Thermobifida halotolerans: one gene and its partner. The protein of the gene in region 2 interacts with the protein of the main gene of each other region in a pairwise test. Links are inferred from orthologs where the notes say so. Each region holds a gene or a part of one and is shown on either strand. Other genes may lie near its edges. The genes, in order: NI17_RS23790 and dnaE.

Region 1 (9,084 bases), 810 kb from region 2 along the record:
GCGCCATGGCGCTGTCGGCGTCCGGCCACCACAGGGCGGCGGTGCGCGCCTACGACTGGCTGGCGACGGTGCAGAACCCGGACGGCTCCTGGCCCGCCAAACTCCGCCAGGGCAAGGTCGCCGATCCGCTCCGGGAGGCCAACCACGCCGCCTACGCCGCCGTCGGCGTCTGGCACCACCTGCTGGTCAGCGGTGACGACGGGTTCGCGGAGCGGCTGTGGCCCACCGTGCGCGCGGGGATCGGCTTCGTGCTGGGACTGCGCACCGAGCGGGGCGAGATCCTGTGGGCGCGCGGCGCCGACGGCAGTCCCGGCGACCACGCCCTGCTCACCGTCTGCGCGAGCATCCACCAGGGGCTGCGCTGCGCCGCCGCGCTCGCCGAGTATCTGGGGTGCCCGCAGCCCGACTGGGAGGCGGCCGCGGCACGACTGGCCCACCTGGTGTGCGACCACGAGTCGCTCTTCGCCGACCGCAGCCGCTACTCGATGGACTGGTACTACCCGGTTCTGGGCGGAGCGGTGCGCGGTGAGCGGGCCGAGAAGCGCCTCGCGGAGCGCTGGGACGCCTTCGTGGTGCCCGGCCTGGGCATCCGCTGTGTCAGCGACCAGCCGTGGGTCACCGGGGCCGAGACGTCGGAGCTGGTGTTGGCCCTGGCAGCCGTCGGCGACCTCGACCGGGGCGCCGAACTGCTGGCCTGGATCCAGCACCTGCGCGACCCCGACGACGGCGCCTACTGGACCGGTTACCAGTTCGCCCAGGACGTGCGCTGGCCGGTGGAGCGCAGCACCTGGACCACCGCCGCGGTGATCCTGGCTGTCGACGCGCTCTGCGCGGCCACGCCCGGCATCCGCGTCTTCACCGATGTTTCGCACGGGGCGGAGCGGACCGCCGCGGACTGCTGCGACCAGCCGGTGGCGCTCCCCACCGGATGACCGTCCGCGGCTCACCGTTCGGCGCCCGCACAGCGGTGTGGGTCGCCTCCCGGACCGGGAGGCGACCCACACCGTGGTCAGCCCGTCGGCGACAGCATCCCGTCGCCGGTGTCGCCGCCACCGCCGCCGCCACCGGGGTCGGTACCGCCACCACCGCCGGGGTCGGTGCCGGGATCGGTACCGCCACCACCATCGCCACCGCCGCCGCCGGTGTCGATGCCGCCGCCGCCCGTGCCCGGGTCGACTCCCGTGCCCGGATCGGCGACCACGGGCGGCTCCTCCTCCGTCACCGGAGGCTGCTCGGTCGAGGGACCGGAGCTCTCCGTGGGATCGGGCTCGGGCTCCGGCGCCCAGTTGGGCGAGGAGCCGCTGAACGAGGGTGAGGGGAAGTCCTCGACGGGTACGTCCGCCATCGCCTTCTGCATGAAGGCGCGCCACACCGTCGCCGGGAGCGTGCCGCCGGACAGGGTTCCCCAGCCGGGAACGGAGAACGTCTCGTTGTCACCGCTGTAGATGCCCACCGCCGCGGACATCTGCGGCGTGTAGCCGACGAACCAGGCGGCGACGCTGCCGTTGGTGGTCCCGGTCTTGCCCGCGGCGGGGCGTCCGATGTTGGCGGCCGTGCCGGTGCCCGAGTTGATCACCTGGCGCATCGCGTAGGTGGCGTCGGCCGCCTGCTCCTCGGTGAGTACCCGGTTGCGTTCCGGCTCGGGGCGTTCCTCCTCGCCGTCCTTGTTGAGGATGGACGACACCACGTGTGTCTCGACGTGCTCACCACCGTTGGCGAAGGTGGCGTAGCCGCCCGCCTGGTTGGTGGGGCTCACGCTGTTGGCGCCCAGCGGCAGCACCGGCACCAGGTCGATGCTGTCCTCGGGCAGTCCCATGTCGTAGGCGGTCTCGGCGACCTTCTCCAACCCGACCCGCTGGGCCAGGTCGATGTAGCCGAGGTTGTTGGAGACGGTGGTGGCCTGGATGAGGTTCATCGCGCCGCCGGGGGAGTTGCCCGCGTTCTGGATCCGCGTACCGTTGATCATCCTCGGCCCGGAGCCGTCCACCACGGTGTACAGGCTCAGCCCCTCCTTGAGCGCCGTGGCGAGCACGTACGGCTTCATCGCCGACCCCGCCTGCGCGGTACCCAGGAACGCGCTGTCGTACTGGTTCTCGAAGTAGTCCTGGCCCCCGTAGAAGGCCACCACGCCGCCGGTGGCCGGGTCGACCACGCTGAGCCCGACCCGCACCCCCTCCGGCAGGTCGTCGACGGGCACGTTCTCCTGCACCGCCTCGTAGGCCGCCTGCATCAGGTCCGGATCGAAGGTGGTGTGGATCTCGTAGCCGCCCCGGTTGATGTTGTCCTCGGTGTAGCCGAGCTCCTCCAGCTCCTTCATGGCCTGCTGGAACATGTAGCCCTTGTAGCCGCTGAGGTCGATGTTGTCCTGCGGCCGTTCCGGCAGCGGCTTGGGGAACTCGTAGTCCGCCGACTCCGCCTCGGTGATGGACCCCATCTCCACCAGGCCCCTGACCACGTACCGCCAGCGGCTCTCCATCTCGGGGGTGGTGTCGCTGTCGGCCAGGCCGAACTTGGTGGGCTGCTGGATGGCCGCGGCCAGGAACGCCGCCTCGTCAGGGGTGAGGTCGCCGACGTCCTTGTTGTAGTAGGCCTCGGCGGCCGCCTGGATGCCGTAGGCGTTGCGGCCGAAGTAGATGGTGTTGAGGTACTGCTCCAGGATCCACTCCTTGGGCTGGGAGCGGTCGACCTTCAGCGCGATGATGATCTCCTTGAGCTTGCGCTCGATGGTCTGCTCCTGGCTCAGTCCCTCGTAGTAGTTGCGCACGAACTGCTGGGTGATGGTGGACCCGCCCTGGACCTGCTGTCCGGTGACGGTGGACCAGACCGCGCGCGCCGTGCCGGTGACGGAGACGCCCGGTTCGTCCCAGAAGCCGCGGTTCTCCGCGGAGAGGATGGCGTTCTGGACGTGCTCGGGGACATCGTCGAGCGAGACGGGCTTGCGGTTGACGCCGCGCTCGGTGAGGACCGACCCGTCGGCGTAGTAGAAGACGGACCCCTGCGCGGTGGCGTCGGCCTGGGCCGCGTCGGGGACCTCGAACGCCGAGTAGGCGTAGGCGAACCCGCCGACCACGGCTCCCACGGCCAGTACCACGGCGACCAGCCCGACACGGGTGATCCGCCACCACAGCGGCTTCTTCCGCTTGGGCTGCTTCTTCTTGGCCTTCACCGCCGTGCCGCCCGCCGCGGATTCGGTGGTGGGGGACGGTCCGACGGGGGCGGGCGTGTCCGTCCCCGGGCCGGCCGCACCCTCCACGAAGCGCGGAGCGCGGGAGGCGGGCCCCTGCTGTCGGGGACCGGTTCCGACCGGGCCGTGGCTGAAGACCGCGGTGGTCTCGGAAGAGGTCTCGGGCTCGGGGGGTGTGCTCCCGAAGCGCTCCGTCGCCGCCGTGGGCTGGTCGGTCCCCACCGCGGAGACCTGGACGGTGGCCTCGTCGATCCCGGAGGGCGCGGTCGGCCGGACCCGTTCGGTGTCCTCCTCACCGGTTCCGGGCACCGCAGCCGCCTCGGACCGGCCGAGCCGTTCGGTGTCCTCCTCGTCCACCTCCGAGACCCCGGCCGCCTCGGACCGGCCGAGCCGCTCGGTGTCCTCCTCACCGGTTCCGGGCACCGCAGCCACCTCGGACTGCCTGAGCCGCTCGGTGTCCTCCTCGTCCGCCTCCGAGACCCCGGCCGTGTCGTCGGACCGAGACGGTGCGGCCTCAACGGTGCTCCCGGACCCCGGGTCGGCTACGGGTGCGCCCGTCGCGTCCTCGCCGTCGCCCGAATCGACCGAAGCGGTCTCCTCACCGGCGGCCGTGTCGTCGGCGTCCTCCCGTGCGGCCGCCGCCCCGGTCGGCTCGTCCGGCGACCCGGTCCCGGTCTCGGTCTTCTGTCCGGCCGTGCCGTCGGAGTCTCCGGGGTCGGTGACCCTGCCGTCCTCGTCCAGTTCCAGGCCGTACTCCTCGGCCAGGCTGCGTGCCACCCGGTCCCGGAAGAAACTGCCGCTGTCCTTGAAGGCGCTGGCTTCGAGGTAGGGAGACTCGTCCTCCGAAGCGTCGTCGTGCGAGGCGAACCAGTCGAAGTCGCCCTCGCCTCCGTCGCCGGGCGTGTCGGCGTCGGCCTCAGCCCCGGTCCGAGTCTTGTCAGGATGGTCGTCGGCGCTGTCAGAATGGTCGCCGGAATCAGGCTCGTTGAAGTTCACGTCACTTTTCGTCGCTGAAGAATCGGCGGCGTCCGCTGCTTCGACCTCAGGGCGCGGATCGATGTCGCCGTTGTTGCTCTCGCTCAGTTCGTCGCCCCCTGGCATCGTCGCTCCCCACACACTGCAAGCGCTATCGGTTATGACGCACAGACGGGGGCGATGGGTTCACGAAAAGTCGGACTGGGATGGGCGCTGGCGGGGGGTCGCCCTCAACCATCGCGCTTCACGATACCGGCCCTCTGTAACAGAACCGTCTTACAACCGTCCCGCTGTCGTTGCCCGGCCGTCCTCCCGGCGGCTCCGCCGCAGCACCCGCAGCGAGCCCCGCGCCCGCTCCTCGACGAACTCGCCGGAGTCCAGGGCGCGGCGGTAGATGTTGTAGGGCGGGCGTCCGCCGTCGGCCGGGTCGGGGAACACGTCGTGGATGACCAGGGCTCCGCCGACCCGCACGTGCGGACTCCAACCGGCGTAGTCGGCCTGGGCGGCCTCCTCGGTGTGGCCGCCGTCGATGAAGAGCATCCCCAGGGGGGTGTTCCACAGGCGGGCCACCTCCGCGGAACGGCCCACCACCGCGACGACCCGGTCCTCCAGGTCGGCGGCCGCCATGGTCTCCCGGAACGCGCCCACGGTGTCGAGCCGCCCGGTCGCGGGGTTGACCAGGGACGGGTCGTGGTACTCCCAGCCGATCTGGTGCTCCTCGGAGCCGTGGTGGTGGTCCACGGTGACGACGACGCCGCCGACCTCCCGGACGGCCGCGCCCAGGAACACGGTGGACTTGCCGCAGTAGGTCCCGATCTCCAGCACCGGTCCCAGCGGCGCGTAGGCCAGCGCGGTCTCGTACAGGGCGAGCCCCTCGTCGGTCGGCATGAAGCCCCTGGCGCTCTCGGCCACGCGCAGCAGGTCTTCGGGCATGGGCGTGCTCACGGGTGTCCTCGCCTCCGGTTACACCTGGTCGGTGGGTCGTGCCGGTCCTCGTCCGACCGCGTACGCTATCGGCCTCCGAGGGAGCGCAGCCGGGCGGCTGCCTCGTCCAGCACCTCGTCCCTCTTGCAGAAGGCGAAGCGGACGAGGTGGCGGCCCTCCCGCTCGTCGGCGTAGAAGACCTGGGCGGGCACCGCCGCGACTCCGGCCCGGTGGATCAGGGAGCGGGCCAGCACCGCGCCGTCGTCGTGGCCGAGCGGACGGATGTCGGCCATGAGGAAGTAGGCGCCCTGGGCGCGCCCCACCCCGAATCCCGCGGCGGCCAACCCTGCGGCCAACCGGTCGCGTTTCGCCTGGAGGGCGTCGCGCTGGGCGCGCACCCAGTCCCTCTCACCGCGCAGCGCGTCGGCGACGGCGAGCTGCTGCGCGCCGTTGGCCGAGAAGGTCAGGAACTGGTTGACGGTGCGCACCGCGTTCACCAGGGGCGCCGGGCCCGTGACCCACCCCACCTTCCACCCGGTGACGGAGAAGGTCTTGCCCGCCGAGGAGACGCTGAGCGTGCGCTCGGCCATGCCGGGGAGCGTGGCCAGCGGCACGTGCGCCACCCCGTCGAAGGTCAGGTGCTCGTAGACCTCGTCGGTGAGCGCGATGACGTCGTTCTCCCGGCACAGTCGCGCGACCAGCGCCAGCTCCTCGGGGGTGAACACGGTCCCCGTGGGGTTGTGCGGGGTGTTGACGATGACCATCCGGGTCCGGGGGGTGATCGCCGCGGCCAGTTCCTCGGGGTCGAACGTGTACCTCGCGTCGTCGGCGGACGGCCGCAGCGTCACCGGGCGGCGCACCCCCTGGGCGAGCGCGATGACGGCGGAGTAGGAGTCGTACATCGGCTCGAACAGCACGACCTCGTCGCCCGGCTCGACCAGCGCCAGCACGCTCGCGGCGATCCCGGCGGTGGCTCCGACGGTGACGTACACCTCGGTCTCGGGGTCGTGCTCCAGGCCGTAGCGCTCCCCGCGGTCGGCGGCGACCGCGGCGCGCAGTTCGATCCGCCCGGGGCCCGGAGGGTACTGGTTGACGCCCTCCCGGAGTCGGCGGGCCGCGTCCTCCAGCAGGGACCGTGGCCCGTCGGTGTCGGGGAAGCCCTGCCCCAGGTTGATGGCGCCGGCCTCGTTGGCCAGCCGGGTCATCTCGGCGAAGATGGTCTCGCCGAAGCCTCTCATCCGCTTCACCACAGGTTCGTCCACGGCCCCACCCTAATCCGTCCCCTCCCGCGGGCCCGGGTGCGGAGCCGCCGTCCCGTGCGGCGCTGCCGGTCTACCGCGTTCCGGTCACGAGGCGATCCCCCTGCGCAGCCGGATCTCGGCGAGCGCCTCGTGCAGGCGGGACATCTCCTCGTCGCTGAAGCGCTCGATGAGCCGGACCATGGTCGCCCCGCGGTCCCCTCCACCGCTGAGCACCTCGCTCATGACCCGGGCGGTGTGTTCCTCGCGGCTCTCCCGCGGCCGGTACCGCCATGCCCTGCCCACCTTCTCCCGGTGCAGCATCCCCTTGTTGAACAGGATGTTCGCCACGGTCATGACCGTGGTGTAGGCGACGTCGCGGTCGTAGGTCATGGTCTCGCGGATCTCACGGACCGCGAGCGCGCGGTCAGCGGACCACAGGGCGTCCATGATGGCGGCCTCCAACTCGCCGAACTCCCTTACCTTCACCTTTCCCCACCTCCAGGGCAGCATGCTAGGAGCGGGGACGGTTCGGACACGGCGAAACGCGGTCTGACGAACCGATCCGTGCCCTTCTCTGGACAGAACAGCCGTTTCCACCGCCACGGTGGTGAGCCGTGCCGCGTTTTCGGGAACCGCGAACTCGTTTTCGCACCTCCGACGGCTGTCGGGCCGCGGTTCTCAGAGCAGCCCCCGGATGTGGATCTCGGTCTGCTCCCCCAGGTTGCGCGGAATGACGTAGGGGCGCTCGGCGTTGACGTCGGGCCAGTTGTCCTGGATCTCCTCGGCGGTGGTGTGCTCCAGCACCACTCCGGGGCCCTCCGCCACGAACACGCGGGCGATCCGGCCGCCGCCCACCGAGTAGACCTCGCCGGTGGTGGGGCAGTCCTCGTGCGCCAGCCACAGCACCAGGGGGGTGACCTTCTCGGGGCTGAGGACGGCGGCGGCGTCCGCGGGGAAGAGGTCCTCGGTCATCCGGGTGTAGGCGATGGGCGCGACGGCGTTGACGTTGATGTCGTACTTGGCACCCTCGATCGCCAGCGTCTTGGTGAGCCCGACGACGCCCATCTTGGCGGCCGAGTAGTTGCTCTGCCCGAAGTTGCCGAACAGCCCCGAGGGCGAGGTGGTGTTGACGATCCGGCCGTAGCCGTGCTCCCGCAGGTGCTCGAAGGCCGCGCGGGAGACCAGGAAGGCGCCGCGCAGGTGGACGGCCAACACCTCGTCCCATTCCCGGGTGGAGATGTTCTTGAAGGACCTGTCGCGCAGGATTCCCGCGTTGTTGACGATCACGTCCACCCGACCGAAGGTGTCGTTGGCCGCGTCGACCAGCGACTGCGCGCCCTCCTCGGTGGAGATGTCCCCGGTGTGGGTCAGCGCGCTTCCGCCGTGCGCGCGGATGCGCTCCGCCACCGCGGCGGCTGCCGGTTCTTCGAGGTCGTTGACCACCACCCTGGCCCCGCGTGCGGCGAATCCGAGGGCGTGGGAACGGCCCAGTCCGTGTCCGGCCCCGGTGATGACGGCGACCCTTCCGTCGAACCGCAGCTCGCCCATTGCTTCCTCCTCAACGAGACGCCGGGGAGGGGGTCCCCGGGCTCGGGGACGGGAACCCGGTCCCCTTCCGAATCGTGCGCTCCCCGTGGGTTTCGTGGACGGTCGGCGGTCGACCGCCCAGGGGGCAGGGGAAAGTCAATACCCGGTCCGCGCCCGGCGGGGTCGCTTCGGGGACACGGTTTCGACACGGCGGGGCGCCGGGTCGGCTCCCGCGGCCCCGGCCCACCGCCCTTCCGCACCCCCTTCTCCGCGGGTCGCCGCTCGAGGCGTTTCCCCCCTGTGCACAAATGTGAAGCATGTCACAGGATTAGCCTGAACCGGAGACGGGGATGCTGCACAGAGCGTCACCTCGCCCACTCGAAGCCGGGGCACACCAGTGAACCTCACTGCGACTGTCCTTGATTTGTGAATAAATGTTAGGTATATCCCAGCGTGGCACCCTGCTGGAGGCTCCACCGGACTCTCTGGCAAAGTAGCCTGTTACCCGAGACGGTCCGCTGGGCGTGTCCTGGTGCGGTCAAACACGTAGTACAGCCACATTCGCTGACCGCCCGTCTCTCCGACAATTCACAAGCGAGCTGCGGAAGAGGGCGATCTCCGCCGTGTCGTCTGAGGCATCTCAACCCCTGACAGATTTCGGCCCGAACGAGTGGCTGGTCGACGAGCTTCACAGAAAGTACCTCGCCGACCCCAACTCCGTTGACAAGGCATGGTGGAACTTCTTCGCGGACTACAGGTCCGGCTCCGCCACCAACGGGGCAACCTCCCCCGCCAAGGACACCAGGTCCGACGGCGGCGCCCGCAGCGCGGCCCCGGCCCCGGCTGCGAAGGCGGACACCACCGCGGGCGCGTCGAAGAGCTCTCCCGCTGCCCGACCTGCCGCCGCGAGCAAGCCCGCCGCCCCCGCGAAGTCCGGGGACGGCGCCGGGGACGCACTCGCGGTGTCCGAGGAGCGGCTGCGCGGCGCGTCCGCGCGCACCGCCGCCAACATGGAGTCCAGTCTCACCCTGCCCACCGCCACGAGCGTGCGGTCGGTCCCGGTGAAGCTGCTGTTCGACAACCGCATCGTGATCAACAACCACCTGCGGCGCGGACGGGGCGGCAAGGTCTCCTTCACCCACCTCATCGGCTACGCCATGGTCAAGGCGCTCGAGTCGGTCCCGGTGATGAACTACTCCTACACCGAGATCGACGGCAAGCCCGCCGTGGCCA
Region 2 (10,256 bases):
GATGTCGGTGTAGTTGTCGCCAGCGAGGGCGGCCGAGGCCCCGGCACCGACCAGACCCGCGGCCATCGCACCCACGGCAGCCAGCTTCATGATTCGCCGCATTGCATCCGTACCTTTCACCGATGTCTGTCGGCGACACGAGCGCCGCCAACCATCCATGCTGGTGACTCTCCGTGTTTGATTGGTCACCCAAAGGGGCAATCCCCGTGGTCCGGCTGCCGAGAAACCTCTGGCCAGGCGTTATTGCCAGCCTTTTACCGCTTTTGCAGGACAGTCTCCCCATGACAGAGGCCGCGGTTTCGCCCCCGGAAGAGGGACGACCCGCGGCCTCCTGCTGCCCACGTGCTGCCGCAGCCCTAGCCGGTGAACTCCTCGGCGATGAGTTCGGCGATCTGGGCGGTGTTCAACGCGGCGCCCTTACGCAGGTTGTCCCCGCACAGGAACAGGTCCAACGAGCGCGGGTCGTCGATCGACCGACGGATGCGTCCGACCCAGGTCGGGTCGGTGCCGACCACGTCGGCCGGGGTCGGGAACTCGCCTGCGGCCGGGTCGTCCTGCACGACCACGCCGGGGGAGGAGGCCAGCAGACGGCGGGCCTCGTCGGCGTCCACCTCCGTGGCGAAGGTCGCGTGCACCGCGAGCGCGTGGGTGGTGACCACCGGCACGCGCACGCAGGTGGCGGCCACCCGCAGCTCCGGCAGTCCCAGGATCTTGCGGGACTCGTTACGGACCTTCAGCTCCTCCGACGACCAGCCGTCGTCCTTGAGCGACCCCGCCCACGGCACCACGTTCATGGCCAGCGGCGCGGGGAACGGACCCAGCTCACCCACCGCGGCCCGCACGTCACCGGCACGAGAGCCCAGCGTGCGGTCGGCGGCGACCTTGGCGATCTGGTCGTAGAGGGTGTCGATGCCCGACTGGCCGGCGCCCGAGGCCGCCTGGTAGGAGCTGACCACCAGGTCGGTGAGCCCGTAGGCCCGGTGCAGCGCACCGACCGCCACGATCATCGACAGCGTGGTGCAGTTCGGGTTGCTGATGATGCCGCGCGGCCGGTTGCGGGCCTGCTCGGCGTTGACCTCGGGAACCACCAGCGGCACGTCGTCGTCCATCCGGAACGCGCCGGAGTTGTCGACCGCGACCGCGCCCCGCGCCGCCGCGACCGGCGCCCACTCCTTGGACACCTCGTCGGGGACGTCGAACATCGCCACGTCCACCCCGTCGAAAACCTCGGGGGCGAGCGCCTGGACCTCGACCTCCTCACCACGCACGGTCAGCCGCTTGCCCGCCGAACGGGCCGACGCCACCAGTCGGATCTCTCCCCACACGTTCTCGCGGGTGGAGAGGATGTCCAGCATGACGGTGCCCACGGCCCCCGTGGCGCCGACGACAGCGAGAGTGGGAAGACGGGAACTCATCGGCCGGTACCTCCGTAAACGACAGCCTCTACCTGATCGGAGTCCAACTGGAACTCACTGTGCGCGGCGGCCACGGCCGCGTCCACGTCGTCCTGGGCCACCACGATCGAGATGCGGATCTCCGAGGTGGAGATCATGTCGATGTTGATTCCCTGCTGAGCGACGGTGTCGAAGAACCGGGCGGTGACACCGGGGTAGGACCGCATTCCCGCGCCGATCAGCGAGACCTTGCCGATCTGGTCGTCGTACAGCAGCGACTCGAAGCCGATCTTGTCCTGGATCTTCTTCAACGCCGTGAGCGCGGTCTGCCCCGAGTTGGCGGGCAGGGTGAAGGAGATGTCGGTGCGCGAGGTGGAGGCCGCGGACACGTTCTGCACGATCATGTCGACATTGATCTCGGCATCGGCCAGGGCCTTGAAGATCGCCGCCGCCTCTCCGACGCGGTCGGGCACACCCACGACCGTGATCTTGGCCTCGCTCCGGTCGTGCGCCACGCCGGAAATGATCGGTTGTTCCATGCCTTCGGTTTCCTCAACTTCCGAAACGACCCAGGTGCCGGACTTCTGACTGAAGGACGAACGCACATGCAGCGGGATGCCGTACCGCCGGGCGTACTCCACGCAGCGCAGGTGCAGGATCTTGGCGCCGGAGGCGGCCATCTCCAGCATCTCCTCGTAGGAGATCTTGGGGATGCGCCGGGCGGTGGGCACGATCCGCGGATCGGCGGTGAAGACCCCGTCCACGTCGGTGTAGATCTCACACACGTCGGCGTTGAGCGCCGCGGCGAGCGCGACGGCCGTGGTGTCCGAACCTCCGCGGCCCAGGGTGGTGATGTCCTTGCTGTCCTGCGACACTCCCTGGAAACCGGCGACGATGCAGATCGCGCCCTCGGAGAGGGCGTCCTTGATCCGGCCCGGGGTGACATCGATGATCTTGGCGTTACCGTGCAGGGACGTGGTGATGACACCCGCCTGCGATCCGGTGAAGGAACGGGCTTCGTAGCCCAGGTTTCCGATGGCCATCGCGACGAGCGCCATCGAGATGCGCTCCCCGGAGGTGAGCAGCATGTCCAACTCCCGCCCCGGCGGCAGAGGACTCACCTGCTCCGCGAGGTCGAGGAGTTCGTCAGTGGTGTCGCCCATGGCCGAGACCACGACAACCACGTCGTATCCGGCCTTCTTCTGAGCGACGATCCGCTGGGCCACTCGCTTGATGGCGTCCGCGTCGGACACGGACGACCCACCGTACTTCTGCACGATCAAAGCCACGGTCGGCGCTCCTGAGGAATTGGGTTCACAGTAATCGACCAGCCAGTCTAGTGATCGGGTTTTTCGCGGACCCGCCCCGTTCGGCACGGGACACCAAGGCAGGGGCATACCCACGAAAAACGGGCATATCCATCGGTGCCGCGAACACGATCACCCGAACACGGCTCTCGCCCGGCCAGGCGATCCGTCGCGGCCGCTGGGGCGAGGGGGCTGAGGTCGGCTCTCAGAAGTCGAGGGAACGTCGGCCCTCGAAGGCCCGGCCCAGGGTGACCTCGTCCGCGTATTCGAGGTCGCCGCCCACAGGCAGGCCACTGGCGAGCCGGGTGACCTTCAGCCCCATGGGTTTGAGCAGGCGCGCCAGGTAGGTGGCGGTCGCCTCTCCTTCCAGGTTCGGGTCGGTGGCCAGGATCACCTCGGTGACCCGACCGTCCGAGAGGCGCGCCATCAGCTCCTTGACGCGCAGGTCGTCGGGGCCGACGCCCTCGATGGGACTGATCGCACCGCCGAGCACGTGGTAGCGGCCACGGAACTCCCGTGTCCGCTCGATGGCCACGACGTCCTTGGACTCCTCGACGACGCAGACGACCGCGTCGTCGCGGCGCGGGTCACGGCAGATCCGGCACTGGGTCTCCTCGGCGACGTTGCCGCACACCGAACAGAACCGGACCCGTTCCTTGACCGCGACAAGCGCGTTGACCAGGCGCTTGACATCGGCGGTCTCGGCCGAGAGCAGGTGGAAGGCGATGCGTTGCGCGCTCTTCGGACCGACGCCGGGCAGCCGCCCCAACTCGTCGATCAGATTCTGAACCGCGCCTTCGTACATCGCCCGCCTACTCGTGGAGTGCTCGGTTACCACCGTAGTGGAGCCGCGGAGCCGTCGGGGACCCCGCCCTCACCCAAGCTCGGTCCTCCCTGGTCAGAGCCGGGTCAGAAGCCGGGAAGCCCCGGAATGCCGCCGCCCATCCCCTGCGCGAGCGGCCCCATCTTCTGCTGCTGGAGCTCCTCGACCATGCGCTCGGCGTCCCGGATGGCCGCGAGCACCAGATCGGCGATGGTCTGCGCGGTGTCGGACGCGTCGCCGGGGTCGACCGCCCCGGGATCGATCGTGATGTCCTCGACCTGCCCACGTCCGTTCATGGTGACGGTGACCAGGCCGCCACCGGAGGTGCCCTGCAGCTTGGCCTCGTCCAGTTCCTGCTGGGCCGCCATGAGCTGCTGCTGCATCTGCTGCGCCTGCTGCAGGATCGCCTGCATGTCCATTCCGCCGCCAGGATTCACTGTTTCGCTCCTTGCCTGGGTTGTCCGTGCCTGCGAGCCTAGCCGCTCGCCCGCCCACCCGCCCTGTTCCCCGGCACGTCCCGGTGCCGGGGAACCACGGGTTTATGAGGTGCCCCACGGGGACAGTCGAAACGCGGAGAGAGGCGTAGGACACCGGGAATCCGTTCTCGGCGCGGTGGACGGGAGGTAGGACTACGGTGATGGTCCACCATGCGGGCGGCAGAAGACACCTCCGCAGTGAACCGCATTCCGGACAGGCTCTTTCGGGGCCGCGGCCATGACCGCGGCCGAGTTCCCGCCGATCGGCGAGTACGCCCTGCTGTCCGACTGCCGCACGGCCGCACTGGTCGCCCCGGACGGCGCGGTGGAGTGGCTGTGCGTGCCGCGGTTCGACGGCCCCAGCGTCTTCGCGCGGCTGCTGGACCGGCAACGCGGCGGTGCCTGGGAGATGACCGTGGTCGGCGCCACCGCGGTCGAACGGAGCTACGTCGAGGAGACGTTGGTGCTCCGCACCCACTGGCAGACCCCCGAAGGCGTCGCGGTGGGCTACGACTTCCTGGCGACGCTGCCCCACGATCCCGAGGGCGTCGTGTCCGCGGGTGTCCTGGTCCGGCTGGTCCACTGCGAACGGGGAGCGGTGCGCGTCCGCTCCCGGGTCGTCGCACGCCCCGACTACGGTGCCCGTGACGCACGCTGGAACCCGCGCGACGGCGCACTGGTCGAGGACGGCAGCGGCATCCTGCTGTCCGGATTCGGCACGACCATGCCCGGGGTGGGCGGGGCCGTCACGACGGAGACGACGCTGCGCGCCGGGGAGTCGCTGGCCGTCGGTCTGGACTACACGGGAGACACCCTGCGCCGGATCACCGCCGAGACCGCGCACCACCTGCTCGACCAGTCCGTGCGGACCTGGCAGACCTGGTCCTCCGACGCCGACTACCACGGGGTGGCGGCCGACCGGGTGCGGCACAGCGCCGTCGTCCTGCGCGGACTGATGTTCGAGGATACGGGAGGGCTCATCGCGGCGCCCACGACCTCGCTGCCGGAGCGGGTGGGAGGCCAGCGCAACTGGGACTACCGCTACGTGTGGCACCGCGACGCGGCCCTGGTGGTGCTCGCGCTGCTGCGCATGGGACACAAGGAGGAGGCAGGGCAGTACCTGCGGTTCCTGCTCGGTTACTGCGTCGAGAAGGAGCGCCGCGTCCCTCCGATGGTCGGAATCGGTCAGACTCCGGTGCCCGACGAGAAGGTGCTGGACCACCTCAGCGGCTATCGGAACTCCCGGCCGGTGCGTATCCACAACAACGCCTACGACCAGCACCAACTCGACGTCTACGGGCACATCCTCGACGCGGCGCTGGCCTACCAGCAGGTCACCGGAGGTCTGGCCGAGGCCGATCTCGGCGAGTTGCGCAAGGTGGTGGAGTTGGCGTGCACAACGTGGACCCAACCCGACGCCGGGGTGTGGGAGGTCCGCGACGGCCACCGGCACTGGACCAACTCCAAGCTGTACGCGTGGGTGTGCTTCGACCGCGCCGTCCGGCTCTTCCAGAAGACCGGTGCGGTCTCCGACGAGCTGCTCGACACGTGGCGCGTGGAGCGCGACGCGGTCCGCGTCGATCTGCTGAACAAGGGCTGCCATCCCGGTCTCGGCAGGTTCGTGCAGTCCTACGGCTCGGCCAACGTCGACGGGTCGCTGCTGCGTATCCCGCTGGTGGGTTTCCTCGAAGGGGATGATCCCCGGGTGCTGGCCACCATCGACCGGATCGACGCCGAACTGGGCGATGCCGGTTTCCTGGTGCACCGCTACGACACCGCGTCGACGCGCGACGGCATCGACGACGCCCCCGAGGGCGCGTTCCTGCTGTGTTCCTTCGAGATGGTCTCAGCACTGGTGCTGGCGGGCCGGACGGAGGAGGCCCGGAGGCGTTTCGAGGCCCTGTGCTCCCACGCCGGTCCCCTGGGCCTGTTCGCCGAGGAGATGAGCGCTGACGGAACCATGCTCGGCAACTATCCGCAGGCGTTCACCCACCTGGCGCTGATCGAGGCGGCGATGAACCTGGACGAGGCGGGCCATGAGGACGCCCTCCACGCCTGGGCCCGTCGCCACCACACCCGATCACACCGTTGACCCTGACGGCGGAGGGTCTTTCCCGCTGGTTCGGAACCCCTGCCGTCAGGGTCGCCACGGCGGATCAGTAGAAGATCGCCTCCGGCCCCAGGATTCCCTTGATCTCACCGGAGAACTCGGGGCTGACGCGCACCGGGTAGTCGTCGACCGCGAAGATCCGGGACCGCAGCGGATTGTCCACCCTGATCCGCACCGGGGTGTCGCCCCGATGGCTGCGCAGCGCCTGCTTGAGTTCGCTGATCAACTCCTTGGTGACCCGCTTCTCCGGGATGGTGAGCAGTACCGGCGGCTCCCCCTCGGAGATGTGCGAGATGTCCAGGATGGACATCTCCGAGACGAAGAGCGAATAGGTGCCCTCGCGGTCGTTGAGCCGCCCCTTGATGGTGACCGCGGTGTCCTCGACCAGGGCGTCCACGTACAGCGGATAGGTCTTGGGGAAGAGCAGCGCCTCGATCGAGGCGTCGAGGTCCTCGACGGTGGCGATCGCCCACTGGTTGCCCGCCTTGTTGATCCGCTTCTCGACCTTGGAGATCAGTCCGGCGATGCGCACCTCGTCGTTGTTGCGCCGCTCGCCGTTGACCACCTCCAGGAGGGTGGCGTCGCTGGACCGCGCCAGGATGCGCTCGGCGCCCGCCAGCGGGTGGCTGGACACGTACAGCCCCAGCATCTCCCGCTCGAACGCGAGTTTGGTCTTGCGGTCCCACTCCTCACCGGTCCAGTTGATGTTGAAGCCGATCGGCGCGTTCTCCTCCTCCTCGTCGTCGCCCCCGCCGAAGAGGTCGAACTGGCCGTTGGCCTCCTGCTTCTTGGAGCCGATCATGGCGTCGACCGCCGCCTCGTGGTGGCGGTACAGGTCCAGGCGCGAATGGCCGAGGGAGTCGAACGCGCCCGCCTTGATCAGCGACTCGATGACACGCTTGTTGCAGACGGTGAGTTCGATCTTGGACAGGAAGTCCACGAAGGAGGTGAACTTCCCCTTCTCCTCGCGGGTCTTGACGATGGATGCCACGACGTTGGCGCCCACGTTGCGTACCGCACCCATGCCGAAGCGGATGTCGCTGCCGACCGGAGTGAAGCGCAGACCCGACTCGTTGACGTCGGGCGGCAGCACCCGGATACCCATCTTGCGGCACTCGGCCAGGTAGACGGCCATCTTGTCCTTGTCGTCGCCCACCGAGGTGAGCAGCGCCGCCATGTAGGACGCCGGATGGTTGGCCTTGAGGTAGGCGGTCCAGTAGGAGACCAGTCCGTACCCGGCGGTGTGCGACTTGTTGAAGGCGTAGCCGGAGAAGGGAAGCATGACGTCCCACAGGGCCTGCATGGCTTCCTTGGAGAATCCCCGGGCGAGCATGCCTTCGGAGAACTTGACGTACTCCTTTTCCAGGGCTTCTTTCTTCTTCTTGCCCATCGCGCGGCGCATCAGGTCCGCACCGCCCAGCGTGTACCCGGCGAGCTGCTGGGCGATCGCCATCACCTGCTCCTGGTAGACGAGCAGGTGGAAGGACTCGGAGAGGATCGGATCCAGAGCGTCCTTCAGCTCCGGGTGGATCGGGGTGACCTCCTGGCGTCCGTTGGAGCGGTCGGCGTAGTCGTTGTGCGCGTTGGCGGCCATCGGACCGGGCCGGTACAGGGCGAGGACAGCGGCGATGTCACCGAACTTCTTCGGTTCCATCCGCTTGAGCAGCGCGCGCATGGGACCGCCGTCGAGTTGGAACACGCCGAGGGTGTCGCCGCGTGACAGCAGTTCGTAGGTTTTCTTGTTGTCCAGCGGCAGGGTGGACAAATTAATTTCCGTGCCCTCGTTGGCCTTGACGTTCTGGATGGCGTCATCGATGACGGTGAGGTTGCGCAGGCCCAGGAAGTCCATCTTCAGCAGACCCATCTCCTCGCACTGGGGGTACGGGAAGCCGGTGATGATGGCGCCATCGGTGTCGCGTTTGTGCAGCGGGATGACGTCGAGCAGCGGCTCGGAGGAGAGGATGACGCCCGCGGCGTGCACGCCGGTGCCCCGGGTCAGGCCCTCCAGACCGCTGGCGGTCTCGTAGACCTTGCGGACCTCCGCGTCGGATTCGATGAGCTGACGCAGTTCGACCGCCTCGTGGTAGCGGGGGTGCTCCTCGTCGAAGACGGCGGACAGCGGGATCTCCTTGCCCATGACGGCCGGAGGGAACGCCTTGGTGATCTTGTCGCCGAGCGCGTAGGGGTAGCCGAGGATGCGGTTGGCATCCTTGATGGCCGCCTTCGCCTTGATGGTGCCGAAGGTGAGGATCTGGGCGGTGTTGGCTTCGCCGTAGCGCTCGGTGACGTAGCGGATCATGTCGCCGCGCTTGCGCTCGTCGAAGTCCAGGTCGATGTCGGGCATCGACACGCGCTCGGGATTGAGGAACCGCTCGAACAGCAGGGAGTGCTCCAGCGGGTCGAGGTCGGTGATACCGAGGATGTAGGCCACCATCGAGCCGGTCGCTGATCCGCGTCCGGGTCCCAGTGCGATCCCAGAACGGCGCGCGTACTGGCAGATGTCGGCGACGACGAGGAAGTAGGCGGGAAAGCCCATCTCCTCGATGACGCTCAGCTCGTACTCGATCCGCTCACGCACCTCCCGGCTGGGACCGTTGGGGTATCTGTCGTACAGGCAGCGTTCGATCTCCTTGCGTAGCCAGCTCGACTGGGTCTCGCCCTCGGGCACCGGGAACCGGGGCATCAGGTCGCGGTGCTGGAACACCTCGTCGTAGGCACCGTCCTCGACCTGCTCGGCGATCCACAGGGTGTTGCGGCAGCCCTCGGCCCACTCGTCGAAGTGGTTGAGGGCGCGCATCTCGTCGGCGCTCTTGAGGTAGTAGCCGGTGCCGTTGAACCGGAAGCGGGTGGGGTCGTCGAGGTTCTTGCCGACGCCCACGGCCAGCAGCGCGTCGTGCGCGGAGGCCTGGTCCTCGGTGACGTAGTGGGAGTCGTTGGTGACCAGGGGGCGCAGCCCCAGCTTCTTGCCGACCGACAGTAGACCGGAGCGGACCTCGTGTTCGATGTCGATGCCGTGGTCCATCAGCTCAAGGAACACCGAGTCGCGGCCGAAGATGTCCTGGAGTTGGCCCGCGTACTCGACGGCCTCGCGCTCCTGACCGAGCCGCAGCCGGGTCTGCACTCCGCCCGAGGGGCAGCCGGTGGTGACCATGATGCCCTCGCTGTGCTGGGCCATCAGGTCCAGGTCCATGCGAGGCTTGGTGTAGTAGCCCTCGATGGAGGCCAGGGACGACAGCCGGAACAGGTTGCGCAGCCCCTTGGCGTTACGCGCCCACATGGTCATGTGCAGGTAACGGCCGCCGCCGGAGACGTCCTTGCCGCCTTCGGTCGCGTCGTCGCCGCTCTTGCCCCGCCCCCAGTACACCCGCTGCTTGTGGAAGCGGGATTCGGGCGCCACGTAGGCCTCGATTCCGATGATCGGTTTGACCCCCGAGTCCTGGGAGGTCTGCCAGAACTCGTAGGAGCCGAACATGTTGCCGTGGTCGGTCATGGCCACGGCGGGCATGCCCAGCCGGGCTGCCTCCGCGAACAGCGGCCTGAGCTTGGCGGCTCCGTCCAGCATCGAGTACTCGGTGTGAACGTGCAGGTGGACGAAGGGGTCGTTCGTCACGGTGCGGCTACTCCCAACGCGACTTGGAGGACGGGTGTGGCACCTGAGCCTACGACTCTCCCATGCCCCGTGCAGCGCTATCCACAGGTGCGGGGGTGCGACGATCGCGACTTTCCCACGAGGCGCATCCAGTCTTGGACGTGGCCTGTCCAGCGCACGTTCCCCAAGGGACAGATCTGGCCAAAACCACCAAATCCCCCAAAAATTCTGCAAGCCTTGGGGGACACGGCTGCCCATCCCCCAACCCCATGGAAGGACACGAATGGTCTTCAAACGCTTCATGCGTGCCCTCGGCATCGGCGGCCCCACCGTCGAGACCGTGCTCGACTCCACCGAGGTGACCCCCGGCGGAGTCCTCACCGGACGCGTCGAGATCACCGGCGGCGACCACGACACCGAGATCGAGAAGATCTCCCTCTTCCTGGAGGCGGAGGTCGAGCACGAGTACGAGTACGAGTACGAGGACTCCGAAGGCGAGGAGGTGAGCGGGGAAGGCGAGTACACGAGCACCGCGCGCTGGGGGACTCTCCAGGTCT

What was found.
Region 1: the proteins of dnaE (region 2) and NI17_RS23790 interact in binary tests that used the Escherichia coli proteins (3 or more experiments, as listed by UniProt). The link is inferred for Thermobifida halotolerans from one-to-one orthologs.

The regions. Positions count from the first base shown.
Region 1 is NZ_CP063196.1:5,372,547-5,381,630, reverse strand. What follows is about bases 4,258-7,212. They hold NI17_RS23790 (pyridoxal phosphate-dependent aminotransferase), read right to left. Parts: upstream 6,346-7,212; coding sequence 5,170-6,345; downstream 4,258-5,169. Other genes in these bases: NI17_RS23780 (SDR family oxidoreductase), read right to left, coding at 7,003-7,212; NI17_RS23785 (BlaI/MecI/CopY family transcriptional regulator), read right to left, coding at 6,430-6,834; NI17_RS23795 (class I SAM-dependent methyltransferase), read right to left, coding at 4,436-5,092; NI17_RS23800 (transglycosylase domain-containing protein), read right to left, coding at 4,258-4,285. Outside these bases: NI17_RS23805 (glycoside hydrolase family 15 protein), read left to right, coding at 1-932; more of NI17_RS23800, read right to left, coding at 1,010-4,257; more of NI17_RS23780, read right to left, coding at 7,213-7,872; NI17_RS23775 (multifunctional oxoglutarate decarboxylase/oxoglutarate dehydrogenase thiamine pyrophosphate-binding subunit/dihydrolipoyllysine-residue succinyltransferase subunit), read left to right, coding at 8,475-9,084. UniProt on the Escherichia coli protein: Shows aminotransferase activity with methionine and histidine as substrates, and to a lesser extent also with phenylalanine.
Region 2 is NZ_CP063196.1:4,562,961-4,573,216, forward strand. The notes cover bases 5,957-10,083. They hold dnaE (DNA polymerase III subunit alpha), read right to left. Parts: upstream 9,721-10,083; coding sequence 6,157-9,720; downstream 5,957-6,156. Other genes in these bases: NI17_RS20460 (glycoside hydrolase family 15 protein), read left to right, coding at 5,957-6,092; NI17_RS20470 (sporulation protein), read left to right, coding at 9,983-10,083. Also shown: NI17_RS20435 (hypothetical protein), read right to left, coding at 1-90; NI17_RS20440 (aspartate-semialdehyde dehydrogenase), read right to left, coding at 357-1,415; NI17_RS20445 (aspartate kinase), read right to left, coding at 1,412-2,683; recombination mediator RecR, read right to left, coding at 2,907-3,506; NI17_RS20455 (YbaB/EbfC family nucleoid-associated protein), read right to left, coding at 3,611-3,943; more of NI17_RS20460, read left to right, coding at 4,239-5,956; more of NI17_RS20470, read left to right, coding at 10,084-10,256. UniProt on the Escherichia coli protein: DNA polymerase III is a complex, multichain enzyme responsible for most of the replicative synthesis in bacteria. This DNA polymerase also exhibits 3' to 5' exonuclease activity. The alpha chain is the DNA polymerase catalytic subunit.